DNA from 3 places in the Lysobacter xanthus genome. Region 3 is predicted to be linked to each of the others. Evidence: predicted binding sites of a transcription regulator. Region 3 holds the regulator's gene; each other region holds the start of a gene.
The links. Region 3 encodes FliA, which starts transcription of late flagellar genes. Its sites were predicted from a motif close to TAAAGTTTNNCNNNCNNNGGCCGATAA; they were not measured.
Positions count from the first base shown of each region.

Region 1 (7,431 bases), on a different contig from region 3:
GCAGGCGGTGGGCGGTGGCCAGGCGCTCGACGCTGACCTGGTAGCTGCCCATGCGGGCCTCGGTCGACGCGGTGGCGGTGAAGCCGGCATCGGCGCCGACGGTGACCTTGCGGCCGAGCGCCCCGCCGTCGCCATCGAAGCGCTTGAGGGCGCCCTGCAGGCCCGACAGTGCGCTGCGCAACGCGCCGAATGCGGAGATCTGCGCCTTCGTCGTGGTCTCGACGCGGGCGATGCGCTGGTCGGTCGGTGCGCGCTCGGCGGCCACCAGCTGGGTCACCAGCGTGTTGACGTCGATGCTGCTACCGGCTCCGATGCTGGACGTTGCCATCGCTCCTCCACGACATGGCGGGCCTGCCATGCAAGAGGGTTATCGGCGCCCGGGCCTCTGCCTTGAGCGGCCTCAGGCCTTGAGATCGAGCAGCGATCCGCTGCGTGCGAGATGTCGTGCGACCGCGAGCGCGGCCTCGTCGGGTACCTGCAGGACGACCTCGCCGTTGTGGTCGACCACCGCCACCACGATGCGACCGGACTGCCGGTCGACGCGGAAGCGCAGGGAGGTGTCGGCGTCGGCCAGCGCGTCGTCGAGCTGGCGCTGGAGCGCCTCGGGAGTGGGAGGCACGCGCGGCGGTGTCGCGGGCGGCGACGTAGCGGGCGCACGCGCCACGGGCCGGGCGGCCGGCGCGGCGGGAACAGCGGCAGGGGCGATCGACACGACGTCGGGCATGCGGCTCTCCTACGGAAAAACCCGGGAGCGCGTTCGCGCTCCCGGGGTGGGTCGGACTTGCGTACCGCGGAGCGCTTAGCGGAGCAGGCTGAGCACGCCCTGCGTCGCCTGGTTGGCCTGGGCGAGCATCGCGGTGCCGGCCTGCGCCAGGATCTGCGTGCGCGACAGCTCGGCGGTTTCCTTGGCGTAGTCGGTATCGCGGATTCGGCTGCGCGAGGCGGTCAGGTTCTCGGTCGAGGTGTTGAGGTTGTTGATGACCGAGGAGAACCGGTTCTGCACCGCACCGAGGTCGGCGCGGGAGCCGTTCACGGTGTCGAGCGCGGCATCGATCGACTTCATCGCGGCATTGGCACCGGCCACCGTCGAGATGTCGATGGCGCCGACCGCGACGCCCGTCGAGGCGATCGTCTGGTTGCTGAAGGCAGCGGTGAAGCCCGACGTGTAGGCGAACGAGCCAGTGGTGCCGGACGGGGCCTTGTAGGAGATGTCGAGCGTGCCACCCTTCGTGCCGGCCGCGGCCAGGCCGTAGTCACCGATCACCGAGTCGGCTGCACCGCCGGACGTGAAGCTGGTGGTGATGTTGCGGCCGTCGGCGGCGACGAGGTCGATCTTCGTGCCGTTCTGAACCGCGTTGACGCCGGTGACCGACGACTGCGCGTTGATCGCCGTGAGGGCGTTCGCCAGGCTCGAGGCCGCATCGGCGCCCTTGGTGACCGTGACGGCCTTGCCGTTGATCGTGATCTGGTCGGCGTTGCCGGCGGTACCGGTGTTCGAGGCGTTGGCACCACCGAACGTCGTCGTCGACGCGCTGGCCGTGAGGCCCGAGATGCCGGCGCCGTTGAGAGCGGAGGCGAGGGCCTTCGCATCGTCGGCCGCATTGAGGTTGTACGTGCTGCCACCGACGGTGATGACCTTGGCGCTCGCGGTGTCCGAGGCGGTCGCCGCCAGGCTCACCTGCTGCGAGAAGCCCTGGTAGCCGCCGAGCGTGCTGGTGCGCGCGCTGCCGATGCTGTCGACCGAGATCGTCTGGCCGGCATTCGCGCCGACCTGGAACGCCTGCGCGGTGAACGAGCCGTCGAGCAGCTTGCGGCCGTTGAACTCGGTCTGCGACGCGACGCGGTCGATTTCCGACTTCAGCTGGCCGACTTCCTTCTGCAGCGCGGCGCGGTCGGAGTCGGAGTTCGTGGCGTTGGCCGACTGCACGGCCAGCTCGCGGATACGCTGCAGGTTGTTGCCGATCTCGCCCAGGGCGCCTTCGGCGGTCTGCGCGAGCGAGATGCCGTCGTTCGCGTTGCGGGCGGCCTGGTTCTGGCCACGGATCTGCGTGCTGAAGCGCTCGGAAATCGCGAGGCCGGCGGCGTCGTCCTTGGCGCTGTTGATGCGCAGGCCCGACGACAGGCGCTGGATGCTCGTGGCGAGGCTGGCGCTGTTGGTCGCCAGGTTGCGCTGCGAGTTGAGCGACATCACGTTGGTGTTGATAACGGACATTTGCTTGTCTCCTGGTAGAGGATCCGGCGGGGCGGCGAAAGCCTTTCGGGCCGGTTTCTGCAGGGTTCGGCGGAATTGCCTTCGCCGCTGCTGGGATGAGTAACGGCACTCCCGCGTGGCGCTTTAGGCCGCTTGCGCGCGTCAAGCATTTTTTTGCGGTGATGTGACGAGCATCTCGCCGGATGCGCCCGCGCGTTCGGCAGCGCATCGGAAACCTTGAGGATTTCTATCGATGCGCGATCCGCCGCGCAGGCCGCAGAGCCGCGCATCGGTATCGGCGAGCCAGGCCTACGTTTGAGCGTTCTGCGTGATGGCCGCTCGCGTCCGGTGCACAGAGGTTTCGTGCGGGGCGACGTCCATGCGTCACGCTGGTGAGCACCGGAATGGGTCGCTGCACCGCGCGAAAAAAGAAAAAGCCGGCACTGGGCCGGCTCTTTCAGCGATGCGGTGTTTCTCGCGTCAGGGTGACAGCGACGCGGTCTGCAGCAAGGGGCAGCTGGGCGCCGGCCCGTAAAGCGCGTTGTAGATCTTCACCATGCCGGCGCGCGCCGAGGTCGACAGGCTCGCGGTTTCGCAGACCTGGCGGCACATGGTGAGCTGCGTGCCAGTGAAGCCTTCTGCTGAGCACGTGGTGAAGAAACCCGAGAAGCGCACGGCGTTGTCGAGCACGATGTACCAGTCGTCGCCCTGCTGCTGGGTGCTCGAGCAGCAGTAGTCCCAGCCGAGCCAGGTCAGGCGCTTGGCGCCCGTGGACTGGGCGACCAGCGCGGTGCCGGCCGTGCCGTAGACCGTGCGCATGTCGACGGGGACGGACGCGAGGTTGAGCGCGCTCGTGCACGACTCGTTCGTCAGCGACGCCGGGCCGATGGCGAACGTACCCGTCGCCGCGGTGAGCTTCGTGCCACCGATCGAGCTGTCGGAAACGCAGCCGTAGGCGGCCGAGGTGGCGTAGCCCAGCACGGTGTTCATGAAGTACACCGAACCGAAGTGATCACCCACCACCAGCATGCGGCCGCCGTTGGCGACGTAGTTGCGGATCGCCGTGACCGTCGTCGGCTGCAGCGCGACGTTCCGGCTGGCCTCGCCGACGATGATCGCGTCGTAGCTCGTCGGCGCCGCAGCGAGCACGGCGGTCCAGTTGCCGTCGCTCGGACCGGCAACGGCGAGCGTATGGCCGAGCGCGGCCAGGCGCGCACCGTCGAGCGAGTGACCGCCCATGTACACCAGGCGCGCGGCGAACGCGCTGTTGGCCGCGAGCATGAGCGCAAGCAGGACCAGACCGCGGCGCAGGCCGCGGATAAAAGTCGAAATCATTGGAGCCCCCTGTAGTGCGCCGCGGCATGCGGCGCGAGCGGAGCATACACGATCAAAACGTGACAGCTGGCACGGCTTGCGCGTGAGGACGGTCGCACCGCCGCGGGTGGTCGCCAAGCGACGCGGGCGGGCAGATGGAGGCCCCGCCGGGTCCGTAACCGGGCCTGCGCGGGCGGTCAGTCGGCCCGCGACTTCGCCATCAGCAGGCGATCGAGCTGCATCACGTAGCGCAGCAGGCGGGCCTGCTCCTGCACGGTGAGGTCGACGAAGCTGCAGCCGGCGCGCCAGACGCGGCGGCCGTTCTGCTCGATGCGCTGCGCATGCTGCACGCGCAGGGTCACCGACATCGGCTCCTGCTCGGGCAACTCCAGAACGACGTCAGGGAAGAGGTCGCCGGTGTTGAGGTCGAGCGAGGCATCGTCGCTCGTCAACACGGCCAGGCCGCCACCGCCGATGTCGGCGATGCTCGCGCGCACGGTGCGGCGCTGCCCGTTGGCGTCCACCGGCAGCAGGCAGGACAGCGTGCCCGGCGGCTCGCGCCGCACGTATTCGCGACGCTGCAGGTGCATGACCTTGACCGGCACCGGGACTTCAAGGGCGGGCAGGCCTTCGAAGACGCCGCGGCGCGCGGCGCCCGTGGCGAAGCGAACGGTGATGCGGTCGAGTGAACTTTCGAAGCGCAGGCGGTCGGCGGCGAGCAGCTGTTCGGTCAGCGCGGGGTCGCGCGGCACGTCGACCCAGAGCGTGCCGCCGTCGACGGACAGCGCGGCGCTGACGGCGTTCTCGGTGCCCGCCGCGTGCACGAGCAGCACGCAGCGCTTGTCCACCAGCTGCCGCAGGCAACCGCGGATGTCGGCCGGGTGGTGGAGCATGTACTTCTCGTACAGGCCCTCGCCGTCGGCGGCGGTCCGCGCGTCGCTCATGCGAGTCCGTCCTGGAGAGCGCCGGGGCGCGGAGTCGGGGTGGGCATGCGGCCGGACTCTAGATCTTGTCGAACAGGGACAGTGACTGTACCCGCACCATCGCCTTCTGGGCAGCCTCGATGGCCGTCATCTGCAGGCCCAGGCGGCTGACCGCCTCGGCCACGTCCACGTCGCGCAGCCCGGAGAGGGTGGAGCGCAGCGAGACGTTCGACTCGGCGCGGTCGTCCGCGGAGCGGTCGATCGAGGCCAGGCGCGAGCCGGTCGACGCGCGGACCGCGAGGAAATGATCCTGCGCGGTCGCGACGTCGGACAGCGCCGTGCGCAGCGCATTGCCGAGCTGCGTCTTCTGCATCGGCGTCGTCGCCGTGCCGTCGAGCGCGTCGGCAAGGTTCTCGAGCGTGGTGAAGACGTCCTGTCGCGGCGCGGCCTGCAGGGTGAAGGTGTCGCCGGTGGCCGGCACGCCGGTCAGCCGCGCCTGCAGGCCGGCAGCCTGAAGCGTGTCGCCGTCGGCGTAGGTGCCGCCGCCGACGACGGTGGCGCCGTCGAGCACGCGCCAGTCGGTGGGCGAGGTGAATTCGAGCGTGAGCGTGCGACCGGCCCAGACGCCCGGATCGGTGACGCCCGCCGACTGCAGCACGCCGCCGCCTGCATTGGTGGGCGCGGCGCTGGCGGCGAGCGTGCCGTCGCCGGTGCGCACGCGCATGAACACCGCGCTGCCGGGATCGGCATCGGCGAGCGCCATGTCCGGTGCGACGTCGACGATGTTCTGGCCGTCGTCGCCGTTGTAGGTGACGCTGCCGGCGCGGTCGGCGAACGGGGTGACGCCGTCGCGCTGGCCGGCGAACAGGGCGCGGCCGTTGCCGTCGTCGCGATTGGCGATCGCGAGCAGGCTGGAGCGCAGGTGCCGCACCTCGCCCGCGATGACCTTGCGGTTCTCGGCGGAGATCGTGGGCGTGTTGGCCTGCACGGTGAGTTCGCGTACGCGGGCCAGCACGTCGGAGGCGTCCGACAGCGCGCCTTCCTGCGCTTCGAGCCGGTTCTGCAGCAGGCCCGCACCCTTGCCGTACTGCTCGAGCTGGCCGAGCACATGGTCGAGGCGCTGCGCCTGCGCGGCGCCGGCGGGATCGTCGGCGGCGCGCGTGAGCTTGTTGCCGGTGGTGAGCTGCTGCTGCGTCTTGGCGACGTCGACCTGGCGCCGCATCAGCGCGGCGAGGCCCTGCTGGTGGAGACCGGCGGTGGAGATGCGCATGCGGTGTCTCCGGCTTAGCGGCGCACCGCGCCGAGCAGTGTCTGGAACATGGAGTCGGCGGTGGCGATGACCTGCGCCGCCGCCTGGTAGGCCTGCTGGTAGCGCAGCATGTCGGCCGCTTCCTCGTCGAGGTTCACCCCGGAGACCGCATCGCGCTCGGCGACGACCTGGTCGTGCAGCACCTGCTGCGCATCGAGGTTCATCTGCGCGCCCTGCGCGTCGGTACCGACCTTGCCGGTGATGCGGGCGAGGCCGCTGGTGATGCTGGCGCTGCCGCCGTCGAGCACGGTGCGCTGGTCGATGCCCGCCAGCAGGCGTGCATTGCCGTTGTCGGTGGAGCGGGCCGGCGTGCGCGACAGGTTGAAGGTGTCGCCGGCCACCGGCGTGCCATCGAGCGTCACCGACCAGCCGCTGCCCGCGATCGGCGTGCCCGGCGTGTAGGCGAAGGGGCCGGCGCCGTCGATCGTGTAGTTGTTGGCGTCGATGAAGTCGACCTGCGCGGTCGTGAACGAGGCGAAGGCGGTGGCGTTGGTCACCTGCATCGCGCCCGGCTTCGCATCGCCGAGATTGGTCGGGTCGATCTGCGTGCGCAGCGGCAGCGCGGCGGCGACGGCGTTCGGATCGCGCTGGATCAGCGTGAGCCCGCCCGCCGCTTCGTAGGTGGGGCGCAGCGTGTAGCGGTCGCCGTTGGCCGGTGCACCGGACACGACGAGCGCGACGCCTTCGACCACGAACGGGCTGGCCGCCGTGCCGGCGCCCGTCATGGTCACCGGCTCGCCGGTGCCCGAGCGCAGCGCGCTCCAGCTGCCTGCGGAATAGCGGAGCTCGACGTCCGGCCCCTTGAGCGCGCCCACGTCCGCGATCGACGTCGCGAACGTCGCGGTGCCGGTGTTCGCATCGTGCGCGTCGACGGGCGGCGCCGGAATGGAGAACAGGTCCTGGCCCGGGTTGCCGTTGTAGTCGACGCCCGCGCGCTGCTGCGCGTTGATCGTGACGGCGAAGGCGGTGGCCATGCGGCCGAGGTCGGCGCGCGCGGGATCGAGCACGCGCTCGCGGAATTCGATGAGTCCGCCGATCTCGCCGGACAGTGCGCCCGAGGGCAGCTTCACCGCACCGCCCGGCGTGTCGAGCGACAGCAGCTTGCGGTCGGCGCGATACGGATCCTGCGCCAGCGTCAGTTTCCCGGCGCGCGCGCCGAGCACCAGCGCCTGGCCGCCACTGAACACGTTCAGCGAGCCATCGTCCTGCGGCACCACCTCGGCGCCGGTGAGCGCGGCGAGCTTGTCGATGCGCAGGTCGCGCTGGTCGATGAGGTCGGGGCTCGCGTTCGTGCCGGACGTGGTGATCTGCTGGTTGAGCTTCGCGATCTCGCCCGCGAGCTGGTTGGCCACGTCGACCTGCGCGGCGAGGCGCTGGTCGGCATCGCGGCCCATCGACGTGAGCTGGCCGTCGATGGAACGGAATCGGTTGGCCAGCTGGTCGGCCGAGTTCAGCATCGCCTGCCGCGCGACGGTGGAGCCCGGTTCGGCGACCACGCCCTTCGCGGACGCATAGAAGTTCGACCAGGGCTGCGCGAGCCCGGTGGTGGAATTGCTCAGCAGGCCATCGAGGCGATCGGCGTACGCGCCGAGCTGGCGCAGGCGACCGAGTTCGCCGCTGCTGTCGACCTGGCGCGCGAAGTTGAGGCCGTCGGCGAGGCGCTGCAGTTTCTGGATCGAGACGCCCGCACCGAC
Region 1 covers NZ_BAAGAB020000052.1:8,864-16,294, forward strand. The annotation lists gene fliD (flagellar filament capping protein FliD) at 1-328, opposite strand, end outside; gene ACY35P_RS11800 (flagellar protein FlaG) at 401-724, opposite strand; gene ACY35P_RS11805 (flagellin) at 800-2,212, opposite strand; gene ACY35P_RS11810 (hypothetical protein) at 2,672-3,526, opposite strand; gene ACY35P_RS11815 (flagellar brake protein) at 3,703-4,449, opposite strand; gene flgL (flagellar hook-associated protein FlgL) at 4,508-5,698, opposite strand; gene flgK (flagellar hook-associated protein FlgK) at 5,713-7,431, opposite strand, start outside.
Region 1: ACY35P_RS11805 (flagellin) is a predicted target of FliA. The motif match lies at 2,312-2,338, and genes of this name have one in related genera.

Region 2 (7,431 bases), on a different contig from region 3:
CGCGACGGCGGCTATTCCGAATTCGCGCGCCTCGAGGCCGCGTGGACGATCCGGCTGCCGACCGGCCTCGACCTGCGCGATTCGATGATCGTCGGCACGGCGGGCTTCACTGCCGCGCTCGCGCTGCATCGCATGCTCGAGAACGGCCAGCGGCCCGACCACGGCCCGCTTGCCGTCACCGGCGCGACCGGTGGCGTCGGCTCGCTCGCCGTCGACATCTTCTCGCGTGCCGGTTTCGACGTGCATGCGATCAGCGGCAAGGCCGACCAGGCGCCGTACCTGCGGAGCATCGGCGCGGCCGACGTGCTCGGCCGCGACGTGCTGTCGACCACCCGCCCCATGGAGACCGCGCGTTTCGGTGGCGGGCTCGACAACGTCGGCGGCGCGATGCTCGCCAGCCTGCTCGCGCAGACCGCGCCCTACGGCAACGTGGCGACGGCCGGGCTCGCGGCCTCGCACGATCTGCCGACGACCGTGATGCCCTTCATCATCCGCGGCGTGTCGCTGCTGGGCGTGGCCTCGGCCGGCACCGCGCGGGACGTCCGCGAACGCGTCTGGGAACGGCTGGCGTCGGACTGGAAGCCCGCGCACCTGGCCACGGTCTGCACCCGCGAGGTGGACTTGGACGGCCTGCCGTCGGTGTTCGAGGGCATGCTCGCCGGGGGTTCCTTCGGCCGGACCCTCGTGCGACTCTGAGCCTTGCCGGCCCGACGGGACGGCCCGTTAGAATCGCGTCAATTCCCGAGAGCACGCCATGGCCCGCATCCTGATCGTCGACGACTCGCCCTCCCAGCTGATGGGCATCCGCCGCCTCGTCGAGAAGCTCGGCCACGAGGCCCTGAGTGCGGAGGACGGCGCCGCGGGCGTCGAGGCCGCGAAGCGCGAGCTGCCCGACCTGATCCTGATGGACGTGGTGATGCCGAACCTCAACGGCTTCCAGGCCACGCGCGCGATCACGCGCGAGCCGACCACCAAGCACATTCCGATCGTGCTGGTGACGACGAAGGATCAGGATACGGACCGCGTCTGGGGCATGCGCCAGGGCGCGAAGGCGTACATCACCAAACCGTTCAACGACAACGACCTGGCCGAAGTCATCGGCCAGCTGATGCCGGGCTGAGACCGCTGCGCAGGACGCCGTGCGAGTTGCACGGCGATCGAGCGGTCAGGCGGTAGCGCCGCCCGCGAACGCGTCGCGCAGGGCCTCGTAGGCCTGGATCTGGCCGACGGACTGCGGCCGCGGCGCCGTCACTTCGAGCTCCACGATCTGGTCGCCCGCGGGCTCGCCCGGCAGGCCGCGACCGCGCAGCCGCAGCTTGCGTCCGGCTTCCGAGTTGGGCGGGATCTTCAGATCGACCGCACCACCCAGCGTGGGCACGCTGAGCGTTGCACCGAGCGCGGCCTCCCAGGGCGCGACCTGCAGCATGTGCACGATGTTGCGACCGTCGACCTCGAACCGCGGGTGCGCGGCGTATTCGACCTCCAGCAGCAGGTCGCCACCGTTGCTGCCCTGTCCGGCGAGCCGGATGACCTGCCCTTCGCGCACGCCCTTCGGAACCCGCACGTCCAGCGTCCGGCCGCCGACGCCGATCCGCACTGACCGGCCTTCGTAGACCGCCTCCAGCGGCACCGCCAGCTTCGCTCGCGTGTCGGTGCGCGGCATCGGGCCGCGGCCGGCCGCGGGCCCGGGGCCCGGTCGGCCGCCGCCCCGTCGCGCCTGTCCGAACAGGCTCTCGAAGAAGTCGCTGAACCCGCCGCCCGCGCCGCCGCCGGCGAAGATCTCGTCGAAATCCACGCCCCCGAAGTCGCCGAAGTCCTGCGGGCCGGGCTGCACGTCGTCGCCCGGCCGGTAGCCGCGCGAGCGCAACTGGTCGTAGGCCTTGCGCTTCGCCGGGTCGCGCAAGGCCTCGTAGGCCTCGTTCACCGCCTTGAAGCGCTCCTCGGCGTCGGCTTCCTTGCTGACGTCCGGGTGGTACTTGCGGGCCAGCCGCCGGTACGCGGTCTTGATCTCCGCGTCGCCCGCGCTGGGCTCGAGGCCGAGGATCCCGTAGTAGTCCTTGAACTGCATCCGACGCTCCGATCATGAAAACGGCCCGCGGGCGACGCCGGCGGGCCGTCAGTGTAGTTTCGCCCTGCACGCGGCGCCGCGACGCGGAGGGTCGCGGCGCGTCACGCCCTCAGTGGCCGGAAGTGACGTCCCCGCCGCGGGTGGCCCCGACCTGGATTCGTCGCGGCGTCGTCTCGGGACGCTTGGGGATGCTGATTTCCAGTACGCCGTCGCGGCCGTCGGCGGTCACCCGCTCGGGGTCGGCGCTGTCCGGCAGTGCGAAGCGACGGTGGAAACTGCCGTAGCGCCGCTCGACGCGCGAGTAGCGGCCTTCCTGCGTGTCGATGCGGCTCTTGCGCTCGCCCCGGATCGACAGGATCCCCTTGTCCATGAGGACTTCCACGTCCTGCGGGTCGACACCCGGGAGATCGGCCAGGATCAGGAATCGACCCGGTTCCTCCACGATGTCGACGCGCGGCGTCCACTGGCTGGTGACGACCGACGACTCGTCGGCCGACGCCTCCCCGAGGTTGAAGAAGCGCTCGAAGAGCTGCTTGAACTCGTCCTGCGCCTGCGAAGCGCCCGGACGCTGCTGCGGATACTGCATCAGGTTCATTGTCGGTCTCCGGTTCGGAATGCGGCCGTGCCGCTCCGGAGGGCTATCTAGAGCCGGGCCCGCGGGTTTCAAGCCCCCGTACTGCGCGGGCTTTACACTCCGGGACTCCCCGAACAGGACACCAGCATGATCCAGACCGGCGAACGCATCCCCGAAGTCGTCATCCAGAAGATCGGCACCGGCGGCATCGAGAAAACCGACACCCTTTCCGTCTTCGGCACCGGCCGCACCGTCGTCTTCGCCGTGCCCGGCGCGTTCACGCCCACATGCTCGGAACGCCACCTGCCGGGCTACGTCGCGCAGTTCGACGAGTTCCGCCGTCGCGGCATCGACGTCGCCTGCCTCGCGGTGAACGACCCCTTCGTGATGCAGGCGTGGAGCGCGAGCGCGAACGTGCCCGAAGGCATGCTGATGCTCGCGGACGGAAATGCCGAGTTCACGCGCGCTCTTGGCCTCGAACTCGATGCGTCGGCGTACGGCATGGGCATCCGTTCGAAGCGCTTCGCCATGCTGGTGGAGGACGGCGTCGTGCGGGAACTGTTCGTCGAGGCTCCTGGCGAGTTCCGCGTCAGCACCGCCGAAAACATGCTGGACGTCACGCGAGACGCGTGATCCGTCGCAGGACTTGATCCGGATCAAAAAAGCGGCGACCGTCCGTCGCCGAACCTGACCTCGTTCATCGGCACGCCTAAAGGTCGGCGGGCCGCCCGCGTTAAGTGTGTGTAGGCAGATCACACTGTCTTCACACTGGATATGCCGAGACCCGGCAGCGCGAGGTGCACGTGGAAGGAATCGGTGCCGCCCCCTTCGCTATCGAAGGGGAACTGACGATCGGCTCGGCGCGCGAGCGCAAGGCCGAACTTCTCAATGCGCTCGAGGCGGGCTCGCGCGTCGTTGACCTGCGCGGTGTCACCCATATCGACGGCGCGGGGCTGCAGTTGCTCCTGCTGCTGCGGCGCGAAGCCGACCTGCGCGGACTTCGCTTCGACGGCGTACTCCCGAGCCGCGCGGTCCAGCTCGCGCTCGACATGGCGCGGGTGGATCTCTGCCTCTCGCCGGTCCCGCAGGCGCGTCCGGGACTGACGGAAGCCGCATGAACGACATGCGCGCCCGCATGCTCGAGACGTTCCTCGCCGAAGCGCGCGACCTCGCCCGCGACCTGGAGGACGGACTGCGCGCACTGAAGGACGCGGACGACAGCCCGGAACTCGTGGCCCGGCTGTTCCGCGCCGCGCATTCGATCAAGGGCTCCGGGGGAATGTTCGGCCTGGCGCCGCTGGTCTCGTTCACGCACGTCGTCGAAAACCTGCTTGATCGCCTGCGCAAGGGGGCGCTGGAGCCTTCGGAGGTGCTGATTGCCGACCTGCAGGACGCCTGCGACCACATCGCCGACCTGATCGAAGTGCTGGTGGCGCGACAGTCCGAGCCGGACGCCGGCATCCTGGCACGGGATGTCGCATTGCGTGCCGCACTCGAGCGTCACGACGCGAACGTCGACAGCGCGCAGACCGCGGCACCGGTCGCGCCGCGCGCGGCCGACGACGCGTCTGGCGCCACGTCGGCACCGGTGGGGCCGGACTGCTGGCACATCTCGATCCGCTTCGGCGAGGACGTGCATCGCTATGGCATCAATCCGCTGGGCTTCCTGCGCGAACTCGCGGATCTCGGGGAGATCGTCTCGATGACGACCGTCGCCGACGCGATGCCCGCCGCCGACGCGATGGATCCGGAGGCCTGCTACCTCGGCTTCGAGATCGACCTGAACACCGACGCCGGCAAGTCGCGCATCGAGGACATCTTCGATTTCGTCGCGGACTGCAGCCGTCTGCGCATCCTGCCGCCGAACAGCAAGGTCGCCGACTTCGTCGAGCTGATCCGCGAAATGCCCGAGACCGATGCACGGCTCGGCGCCATCCTGGTCGAGGCCGGCACGCTGACCGCGAAGGAACTCGACGCCTGCCTCGGCGCGCAGCGCGACCAGGCCGACGCCGCCGGGCTCGCTCCGGCCCTCGGCGCGATGGTGGTCGAACGCCAGCTGGCCGCGCCCGCGGTCGTGCAGGCGGCGCTCGACAAGCAGGCCACGTCGCGCAGCGCGATGCAGGCACCCGCCGCGATGACCGCGGACTCGGCCTTCGTACGCGTCCGCGCGGAACAGCTCGACGAACTCGTGAACCTCGTCGGTGAACTCGTCATCGCCGGGGCCGGCGCCTCGATGCTCGCCGACCGCAGCGGCGATGCCGCGATGCGCGAGGCGCAATCGCACGTCGCGCGCCTGATGGAGGACATCCGCGACCGCGCGCTGCGCATGCGCATGGTGCCCATCGGCGAGACGTTCTCGCGCTTCCACCGCGTGGTGCGCGACGTCGGTCGCGAGCTCGGCAAGGACATCGAACTCGTCATCGAGGGCGGCGACACCGAGCTCGACAAGTCGGTCGTCGAGAAGCTCGCCGATCCGCTCGTGCACCTGGTCCGCAACGCAGCGGACCACGGCCTCGAGCGGCCGGACGCGCGCATCGCGGCGGGCAAGCCCGGCCGCGGCACGATCCGACTCGCCGCGAGCCACGAGGCCGGACAGGTGGTGATCGAGATCACCGACGACGGCGCCGGCATGAACCGCGAACGCATCCTCGCGAAGGCGCGGGAGCGCGGCCTCGTCGGTGCGAACGCGACCCCGCCGGACCACGAACTCCTGCAGCTGGTGTTCGAAGCCGGCTTCTCCACCGCGGACACCGTGACGAACCTGTCCGGCCGCGGCGTAGGGATGGACGTCGTCCGCCGCAATATCACCGCGCTGCGCGGCACGATCGAGATGCACAGCCCGGCCGGCGCCGGCACGACAGTACGCATTCGCCTGCCGCTGACGCTCGCGATCATCGAAGGGTTCCTGGTCGGCGTGGGCGACGCGACGTACGTGTTGCCACTCGACCGCGTCGTCGAGTGCATCGAGATGCCCGCGGGGGCCCCCGCGCGTCGCGGCTACCTCGAGGTTCGCGGCCATGCGCTGCCGTTGCTTCGACTGCGCGACCAGCTACGTATCGATTCCGTGGCACGGACCCGTCGCGAGAACGTAGTTGTCGTTGAATGCGCCGGACAGCGGGCCGGCATCGTCGTCGATGAACTCCTTGGCGAGCTCCAGACGGTCATCAAGCCCCTAGGACCGCTGTTCGCGGGGCTTCGTGGCGTAAGCGGATCGACGATTCTGGCCAACGGCCAAGTCGCGCTGATCCTCGACATTCCCCAGACCGTCGAGACCGCGGTGTCACTCGAGACGGCCGCGGCCTTGCCACGGGAGCTGGCCACATGACATCGAACCCGCTCCATCTCAATCACCCAAAAACGTTCTGACCCACCGCCAGTCCATCACCTGGTTGCACTTCACTCAACGCGCCTGACCCGAGCCGGCCAGCGCAAGGCAAGAAGGAATTTCCCATGCAATGGTTTCGTGACCTCAAGATCTCCACCAAGCTGTTCGCCTCGTTCGGCTTGCTCATCCTTATCCTCCTTGGCCTCGGGGCCTTCGCCACCGTCCGTCTCGCCGCGGTGAACAACGTCGCCGTCGAGATCCGGGACAGCTGGCTTCCCAGCGTGGCCGCGACGAAGTCGCTCGCCGCGGCCGCCGCGAACAGCCGCATCCAGGACTACAAGTACCTGCTCGCCACGACCGCCGACGAGCGCGACGGGGTGCGGAAGCAGCAGGAGGAATGGGCCCAGACGGTCAACTCGCTGCGGAAGTCCTACGAGCCGCTGATCACTTCGCCCGAGGAGAAGCGGGTGTACGACGACTATGTCGCGCATCTCACCGCCAACGCCGAGATGCGTACGCGCATCAACGCGCTCGCCGACGCCGGCAAGCTGCAGGACGCCAGCGCGCTGCTGCAGGGCGAATCCAAAAAAATGTACGACGAGCGTCGAGCACTGCTCGAGAACCTGGCGGAAATCAACGAAGCCGGTGCCAATGCCGCGGCCAAGCGCGGGGCCGAGGTCTACGCGTCGGCACGCACCGCGATCGTCGGCGCCATCGTGTTGGCGCTGGTCTTCGGCCTGGGCATCGCCGTGCTCATCTCGCGCATGATCTCGCGGCCGATCGTGCAGGCCGCGACGGTGGCGCGCCGGCTGTCCGACGGCGACTTGACCGTCCGCGTGGAGATCGACTCCAAGGACGAGTCGGGCCAAATGCTCACCGCGATGCAGACCATGATCGAGCGGCTGTCCCAGATCATCGGCGAAGTGCGCGGTTCCGCGGACAACCTGTCCAGTGCGTCCGAGCAGGTCGCGGCGACGGCGCAGTCGATCAGCCAGTCGACGAGCGAGCAGGCGTCGAGCGTCGAGGAGACCAGCGCGTCGGTTGAGCAGATGTCGGCGTCGATCGCGCAGAACACCGACAACGCGAAGGTCACCGACGGCATGGCCGGCAAGGCCGCCAAGGAAGCCACCGAGGGCGGCGCGGCGGTGCGCGATACGGTCGACGCGATGAAGCAGATCGCGAAGAAGATCGCGATCATCGACGACATCGCCTACCAGACGAACCTGCTCGCGCTGAACGCGGCGATCGAGGCGGCGCGCGCGGGTGAGCACGGCAAGGGCTTCGCGGTGGTCGCCGCCGAAGTGCGCAAGCTCGCCGAGCGCTCGCAGGTGGCGTCGCAGGAGATCGGCGAACTGTCGGCGTCCAGCGTGGAACTCGCGGAACGCGCCGGCCACCTGCTGGACACGATGGTGCCGTCGATCATGAAGACGTCGGACCTCGTGCAGGAGATCACCGCGGCGTCGC
Region 2 covers NZ_BAAGAB020000053.1:6,547-13,977, reverse strand. The annotation lists gene ACY35P_RS11910 (acrylyl-CoA reductase family protein) at 1-696, shown strand, start outside; gene ACY35P_RS11905 (response regulator) at 755-1,120, shown strand; gene ACY35P_RS11900 (DnaJ C-terminal domain-containing protein) at 1,166-2,068, opposite strand; gene ACY35P_RS11895 (Hsp20/alpha crystallin family protein) at 2,178-2,663, opposite strand; gene ACY35P_RS11890 (peroxiredoxin) at 2,790-3,275, shown strand; gene ACY35P_RS11885 (STAS domain-containing protein) at 3,446-3,760, shown strand; gene ACY35P_RS11880 (chemotaxis protein CheA) at 3,757-5,967, shown strand; gene ACY35P_RS11875 (methyl-accepting chemotaxis protein) at 6,093-7,431, shown strand, end outside.
Region 2: ACY35P_RS11885 (STAS domain-containing protein) is a predicted target of FliA. The motif match lies at 3,353-3,379, and genes of this name have one in related genera.

Region 3 (7,431 bases):
TGTCGCCGCTGGTGCTCGATGCCTTCTTCACCATCAACATCGCGCTGTCGCTCGTCGTGCTGCTGGCGGTGGTCTACGTCAAGCGCCCGCTCGAATTCTCGATCTTCCCCAGCGTGCTGCTGATGGTCACGCTGCTGCGGCTCGCGCTGAACGTCGCGTCCACGCGCGTGGTGCTGCTGCACGGCCACCAGGGCGGCGCGTCCGCCGGCCACGTCATCGAATCCTTCGGCCAGTTCGTGATCGGCGGCAGCTACGCCGTCGGCCTGGTCGTGTTCGCGATCCTCACCATCATCAACTTCGTGGTCGTGACCAAGGGCGCGGGCCGCATCTCCGAGGTGTCGGCGCGTTTCATCCTCGACGCGATGCCCGGCAAGCAGATGGCGATCGACGCCGACCTCAATGCGGGCCTGCTCTCGCGCGAGGAGGCCAAGGCCCGCCGCGAGGACGTCCGCAACGAGGCGGACTTCTACGGCTCGATGGACGGTGCCGGCAAGTTCGTGCGCGGCGACGCGATCGCGGGCCTGCTGATCCTCTTCATCAACCTCGTCGGCGGCGTGCTGATCGGCATGCTGCAGCACGGCCTCGGCTTCGGCCAGGCGGCGCAGACGTATTCACTGCTGGCGATCGGCGACGGCCTCGTCGCGCAGCTGCCCGCGCTGCTCGTGTCCACCGCGACGGCGATGCTCGTCACCCGCGCGACGACCGAGCAGGAGATGGGCGACACGGTCAAGAAGCAGGTCTTCGGGCACCACCGCGCGCTCACCGTGTCGGCGGCGATCCTCGGCCTCGTCGGCCTCGTGCCGGGCATGCCGAACATTCCGTTCCTGCTCGCCGCCGGCGGCATGGGCTATGCGGCGTGGCGCATGAATCGCACCGCGCGCGAAGCGGCCGAAGCGCCGCCGCCGGAAAGCCTCTCGACCACTGCGGCGCCGTCGCCGAACGCCGAGCTGACCTGGGACGAGCTGCGCCCGGTCGAGCCGCTGTCGCTGGAAGTCGGCTACCGCCTGATCCCGCTGGTCGACAAGGCGCAGGGCGGCGAACTGCTCGCGCGGCTCAAGGGCGTGCGCCGCAAGCTGACGCAGGATCTCGGCTTCCTGATTCCGGCCGTGCACGTGCGCGACAACCTCGAGCTCGCGCCGAATGCGTACCGCGTCATGGTGCACGGCGTGCCGGTCGCGACCGGCGAACTGCAGCCCGATCGCGAGATGGCACTCGACCCCGGCCGCGTGTTCGGGCAGATCGACGGCATCCCGACGCGCGACCCGGCATTCGGGCTCGACGCCGTGTGGATCGTGCCGGGCCAGCGCGCGCATGCGGAATCGCTCGGCTACACGGTGGTCGACCCGGCCACCGTGGTCGCCACGCATCTCTCGCACCTCGTGCGCGAGAAGGCCGCCGAACTGCTGGGCCACGACGAGGTGCAGCAGCTGCTCGCGAACGTCGCCAAGGCCTCGCCGAAACTCGTCGAGGAACTGACGCCCAAGCTGCTGCCGCTGTCCACGATCGTGCGCGTGCTGCAGTCGCTGCTCGCCGAGAAGGTACCGCTGCGGCAGATGCGCCAGATCGTGGAGGCGCTCCTCGAGCATGGCGCGATGACGCAGGATCCGGCGCAGCTCGTCGCCACCGTGCGCACCGCGCTGGGCCGCTTCATCGTGCAGGAGCTCAACGGCCTCAATGCCGAACTGCCTGTGTTCACCCTCGCCCCCCAGCTCGAACGCGTGCTGCAGGACTCGGTGAACGGACAGGGCGCGGCGCTCGAACCGGGCCTCGCCGAGCGCCTGCACCAGAACCTCAGCGAATGCGTGACGCAGCAGGAAGGCCGCGGCGAACCCGCGGTGCTGCTGGTGCCCTCGCCGATCCGCTCGTCCATCGCCCGCCTCGTCCGCCACAGCGTCCCGCAGCTCGCGGTGCTGGCGTACGGCGAGGTGCCGGAGGACAAGCGCCTGCGGCTGGTGGGGTCGATCGGCTGACGCAATGTCGCGCACGCGGCATTCCTAACGGCCCGCCTCCCTGACCCGGGCCCGGTAGCCCACTCCGTCGGCATTCGGCGCCTGACGTCGTCACTGCGGCTCCGCGGACCGCGATCGATCCCGCGTCCGCAGCCCCGGCGACCGCCCACCCGTGCCTTCCGGCGAGCCTGACGGTTGACCGGGAAAGCGCCGCCGATTCTCCGGCGCCACCGCTCGCCGCGTCGTCGCCTCCGCAGCCCTCGGCCCACCCGGCCCGCGCCAGCGGCGCGGGCGTTCGTCGGCCCCAGGCGGCGGTGCCGCCTAGGCGGCGCCGACTCACCCCCACGGCCGCTCAAGTTCGACGCTTTCCCGTCGTGCCCCTCTGGCACGGGCGTTGCACAAGTCCCGGCATGAGCCGTCCGACCCTGCAATCCGCCACCGCCCGAGCCGAGGCCGTCGCATGAGAATCAAGCGTTTCGTCGCCCCCGACATGCGCACCGCGCTGAAGATGGTGCGGGAGGAGCACGGCCCCGACGCCGTGATCCTGTCGAACAAGCCCGTCCACGGCGGCATCGAGATCGTCGCGGCCACCGACTACGACGAGGCGATGGTGCAGCAGGCGCTGCGCACCGCCGCCGAGGCCGAGGAGGCCGAGCGTCCGGTCACCGCGCTCGACGCGATGCCGGCCTTCGTGCCGGCGCCGCCGATGCCGGTTCGCGCGCTGGAGACCGTCGCCGCCGCAGCCGCCCCGGCCAAGTCGATCTCGCGGGCCGACGCCATGATCGCCGCGCTCGCCGGCAACGGCGCGCAGGCCACCGCGACCCGCTCCGCGCTCGCCGAGCGCGCCCGCGCCGCAACGCAGGACAACGACCGCCCGGCGCTGTCCTCCCTGCTGCGCAAGCCCGAGCCCGCCGCCGAACCCGCGCCCGCCGCGCCGGTGAAGTCGGGCGACGACTTCCGCGCCCTGCTCGCCCGCCTCACCGACGCCGACGAGCCGACGCCGACCATCAGCGCCCGTGCCGCCGGCCTGGTGCAGGCGGAGGCCGAATACGTGCAGACCCGGGCGCAGGGCCACGTCGAGACGGACATCGCCCCGATCGAGATCGTCGAGGCCGCGGTCGCCATCGAGGCGCCCGTCGCCCGCATCGTCGAAACGCCGGCGCCCGCGCCGGTCGCCGCCCCCGACTTCACCCAGCTCGCCGCGATCCCCGCCGCACCCGTCGCGCTCGCCGCGCCGTCGTTCGTCGACGCCTTCGACCCGCTCGCCGAGATGGCCGCGGTGCAGGCACCCGCTCCGGCGATCGCACTGCCCGCGCCGGTGCTCACCGTCGCCGCGCCGCCGACGCTGCAGCTCGTCGTCAACCAGTCCGAGGACCCGACCATCGTCGCGATGCGCAACGAGCTCAGCTCGATGCGCCAGATGATCGAGCGCCAGATGGGCCAGTTCGGCCTGGAGCGCCTGCGCGGTTCGCCGGCGCGCGCGTTCGCCTTCGAGACCCTGCAGGCCTACGGTTGCGACGACGCGATCGCGCAGCAGATCGCCCAGCGCATCGATCCCAAGCTCGAGCCGTCGAAGGTCAAGGCGCCGCTGCTCGCCGAACTGGCGCGCATGCTCACCATCGCGCGCTCGGAACCGCTGGAAGACGGCGGCGTGTTCGCGCTGATCGGCCCGACCGGCGCCGGCAAGACGACGACGCTCGCCAAGCTCGCGGCCCGCTTCGCGCAGCGTCACCGCGCCCGCGACGTCGCGCTCGTCACCACCGACGTCGAGCGTCCCGGCGCCCGCGAGCAGCTGCATGCGCTCGGCCGCAAGCTGGGCATCACGGTGTGCGAGGCCGACGGCCCCGAAGGCCTCACCGACGCGCTCGACCAGCTCGTCGACTACCCGCTCGTGCTCGTCGACACCGCCGGCTACGCCGCGCGCGACAAGGCGCTGCTCGGCCAGGTCACCTGGCTGCGCGCCACGCGCAACCTGCGTTCGCTGCTCGTTCTGCCGGCCAACCTGCAGCCGCAGGACATGGCCGAGGCCGTTCGCCGCTACCGCATGGCGCAGCCGGAAGCCGTCGTGCTCACCAAGCTCGACGAGACCGGCCGCCTCGGCAGCGCGATCTCCGTCGCGATCAAGCATGGCCTGCCCCTTGCATACACCACGGCAGGCCAGCAGGTGCCCGCCGACCTCGAGGCCGCGGACGCGTCCCGCCTCGTGCTCCAGATCGAAAAACTCCGTCGCGCCGCCGACAACCCGCTCGCCACCGAGGAACGCCATGTCGTCGCCTAACCCCATCGCTTCCACCGCGCACGTCGCTGCGAACGAGCCGGGCCCGGTGCGCGTCATCGCCGTCGCCAGCGGCAAGGGCGGCGTCGGCAAGACCTCGGTGAGCGTCAACCTCTCGATGGCGCTGCAGAACGCCGGCCAGCGCGTGCTGCTGCTCGACACCGACCTCGGCCTCGCCAACGTCGACGTGATGCTCGGCCTCTCGCCGCGCTTCACCCTCGCCGACGTCTTCGCCGGCCGCTGCGAGCTCGCCGACACGCTGCTCGAAGGCCCGAACGGCCTGCTGGTGGTGCCCGCCGCGAGCGGCAAGCGCCACATGACCGAACTAACCCCGGCGCAGCACGTCGGCCTCGTGCACGCCTTCAGCCAGCTCGAGATGCCGATCGACGTGATGGTCATCGACAACGCCGCCGGCATCTCCGACAGCGTGCTGACCTTCTGCCAGGCCGCGCAGGACGTGATCGTGGTGGTCTGCGACGAACCCGCGTCAGTCACCGACGCCTATGCGCTGATCAAGGTGCTCACCCGCGAGCGCGGCGTGACCCGCGTGCAGGTGCTCGCCAACCAGGTCGGTCATCCGAGCGAGGGCCGCCAGCTGTTCGAGAAGCTCGAGCGGGTGACGTCGAAGTTCCTCGACGTCACGCTCAACTACCTCGGCGCGATCCCGCGCGACGAATGGCTGCGCCGCGCGATCCAACGCCAGGAAGCGGTGGTCGACGCCTTCCCGGCCGCGCCCGCCTCGATGGCCTTCCGCGAGATCGCCAAGCGCGCGGAGAAGTGGCAGACGCCGGCGGGCCCGCGCGGCCACGTCGAATTCTTCATGGAACGCCTGATCCCGACGGCGCGGAGCGCGACCGCATGAACATGACCGCGACGGCCGTCAAGGCCAATGTCTACAAGCAGACGCGCACCGCCAGCGCCGACTTCGATGCCAATGCCGTCGTCGTCAAGCACGGCGAGCTCGTGCGCCGCATCGCCCACCACCTCGCCGCGCGGCTGCCCGCGAGCGTGGAGGTGGACGACCTGATCCAGGCCGGCATGCTCGGCCTGATCGAGGCGGCGAAGAACTTCCAGGCCGACCAGGGCGCGGCGTTCGAGACGTATGCCTCGATCCGCATCCGCGGCGCGATGATCGACGAGATCCGGCGCGGCGACTGGGTGCCGCGCAGCGTGCACCGCCGCTACCGCGACGTGGTCGCCGCGACGCGCCAGGTCGAGCAGGCCAACGGCCGCGCGGCGAACTCGGCGGAGATCGCCAGCGTGCTCGGCGTCTCGCTCGAGGACTACCACCACATGCTCGAGGACGCCTCGCGCGGCCAGCTGCTCTCGCTCGACGAGCAGATGGACGACTTCGACGGCGAACCGCGACTGGCCGCGAGCTGCAACGTCACGCCCGCGCGCGAACTCGAACACACGGTCTTCCGGCAGGCGCTCGGCGAGGCGATCGGCAACCTGCCCGAGCGCGAGCAGCTGGTGCTGTCGCTGTACTACGAGCAGGAGATGAATCTGCGCGAGATCGGCGCGGTGCTCGGCATCAGCGAATCGCGCGTCTGCCAGATCCACGGCCAGGCCGTGCTGCGCCTGCGCGGCCGGCTGGGCGACTGGCGGGAAACCGCCGTGGAGCATGTCGAGGTGTAAGCCCGCGGCGGCCGGTCGTGGTGCCGGGTGCGTCGCGGCGGCCGGTGTGGAGGGCTGTTCCGTGCCGCGCTGCACGCAACGGCCGCGCCCAAGCGGCCGACATGCCCGTTTCCTCCCGCGTTGCGACGCGTCGCGGACATTCGCCGACCCATTCGTCCGCGCCGCCTCAAGAACCCCCTTTCCCCGCCGTTAGTCGGTCAAGGACCGCCCGGAACCCGTCCATGGACAAGAACATCAAGATCCTCATCGTCGACGACTTCTCGACGATGCGCCGCATCGTCAAGAACCTGCTCAACGACCTCGGCTTCTTCGACACCACCGAGGCCGAGGATGGCAACAGCGCGCTCGTGGAGCTGCGCAAGGCCAAGTTCGACCTCGTCATCACCGACTGGAACATGCCGGGCATGCCGGGCATCGACCTGCTCAAGGCGATCCGCGCCGACGACGTGCTCAAGACGATCCCCGTGCTGATGGTGACCGCCGAGTCCAAGCGCGAGCAGATCATCGAGGCCGCGCAGGCGGGCGTGAACGGCTACGTCATCAAGCCCTTCACCGCCGGCACGCTCGGCGACAAGCTCGGCAAGATCTTCGAGCGCATCGGGGCCGCCGCATGAGCGCCGCGCCGGGCATCGGCGAGCCCGAACGCAGCGCGGTGATCGCCAAGCTGCAGGCGGCGCTGTGGGCGCTCGAGCACGACGATCACGACGCCTGGCGCGCCAACGTCGACGAACTCATCCAGTGGCGCACGCAGCCGCTGGTGCAGGGCTTCGTGCGCCTCGCGCGCGAGCTCACCGCCGCGCTCGGCGACGGCAGCGGCAGTGCGGCATCCCTGCCGGAAGCCTGCTCGCGCCTCGAGCACGTCGTGCAGCTGACCGAATCCTCGAGCATGCGCACGCTCGACCTGATCGACGAATGCGGCCGCCTGCTCGCGCAGCTTCCGCCGCCGCAGGACGAGGCGCAGCGCGAGGCCGTCGCCGGCCTGCGCGCACGGTTCTCCGAGATGTCGCTGGCGCAGGGCTACCAGGACCTCACCGGGCAGATCATCGTCCGCGTGGTCGAACTGGTGCGCGCGGTGCATGCCGGGCTGGGCGACATCGTCGGCCCGTCCGAGCCGCTGCAGCTCCACAACAACCGCGGCCACGGCCCGGCGGTGGCCGGCGTCGACGCCGCCCCGGCGACGCAGGACAACGCCGACGAGCTGCTGTCCGCGCTCGGGCTCTGATCGACGGACGACGACGGCATGAGCGGTAGCGACGCCAACAGCGAGATCTGCGCCGACTTCCTCGTCGAGGCGCGCGAGATCGTCGACCAGCTCGGCGAGCAGATGGTCGTGCTCGAGCGCAGTCCCGAGGACCGCGACGCGCTCAACACCGTCTTCCGCGGGTTCCACACCATCAAGGGCGGCGCGGGCTTCCTCGACTTCCCGCAGATGGTCACGCTCTGCCATGCGGTCGAGGATCGCCTCGACGTCGCGCGGCACGGCGACAGCCCGCTCGATCCCTTCGCCTTCGACGGCGCGCAGCAGGCGATCGACCTGCTCGCCGACATGCTCGACTGCGTCGCCCAGGG
Region 3 covers NZ_BAAGAB020000058.1:6,819-14,249, forward strand. The annotation lists gene flhA (flagellar biosynthesis protein FlhA) at 1-1,970, shown strand, start outside; gene ACY35P_RS12305 (AAA family ATPase) at 2,410-4,227, shown strand; gene ACY35P_RS12310 (MinD/ParA family protein) at 4,214-5,086, shown strand; gene ACY35P_RS12315 (RNA polymerase sigma factor FliA) at 5,083-5,862, shown strand; gene ACY35P_RS12320 (chemotaxis response regulator CheY) at 6,084-6,476, shown strand; gene ACY35P_RS12325 (protein phosphatase CheZ) at 6,473-7,084, shown strand; gene ACY35P_RS12330 (chemotaxis protein CheA) at 7,103-7,431, shown strand, end outside.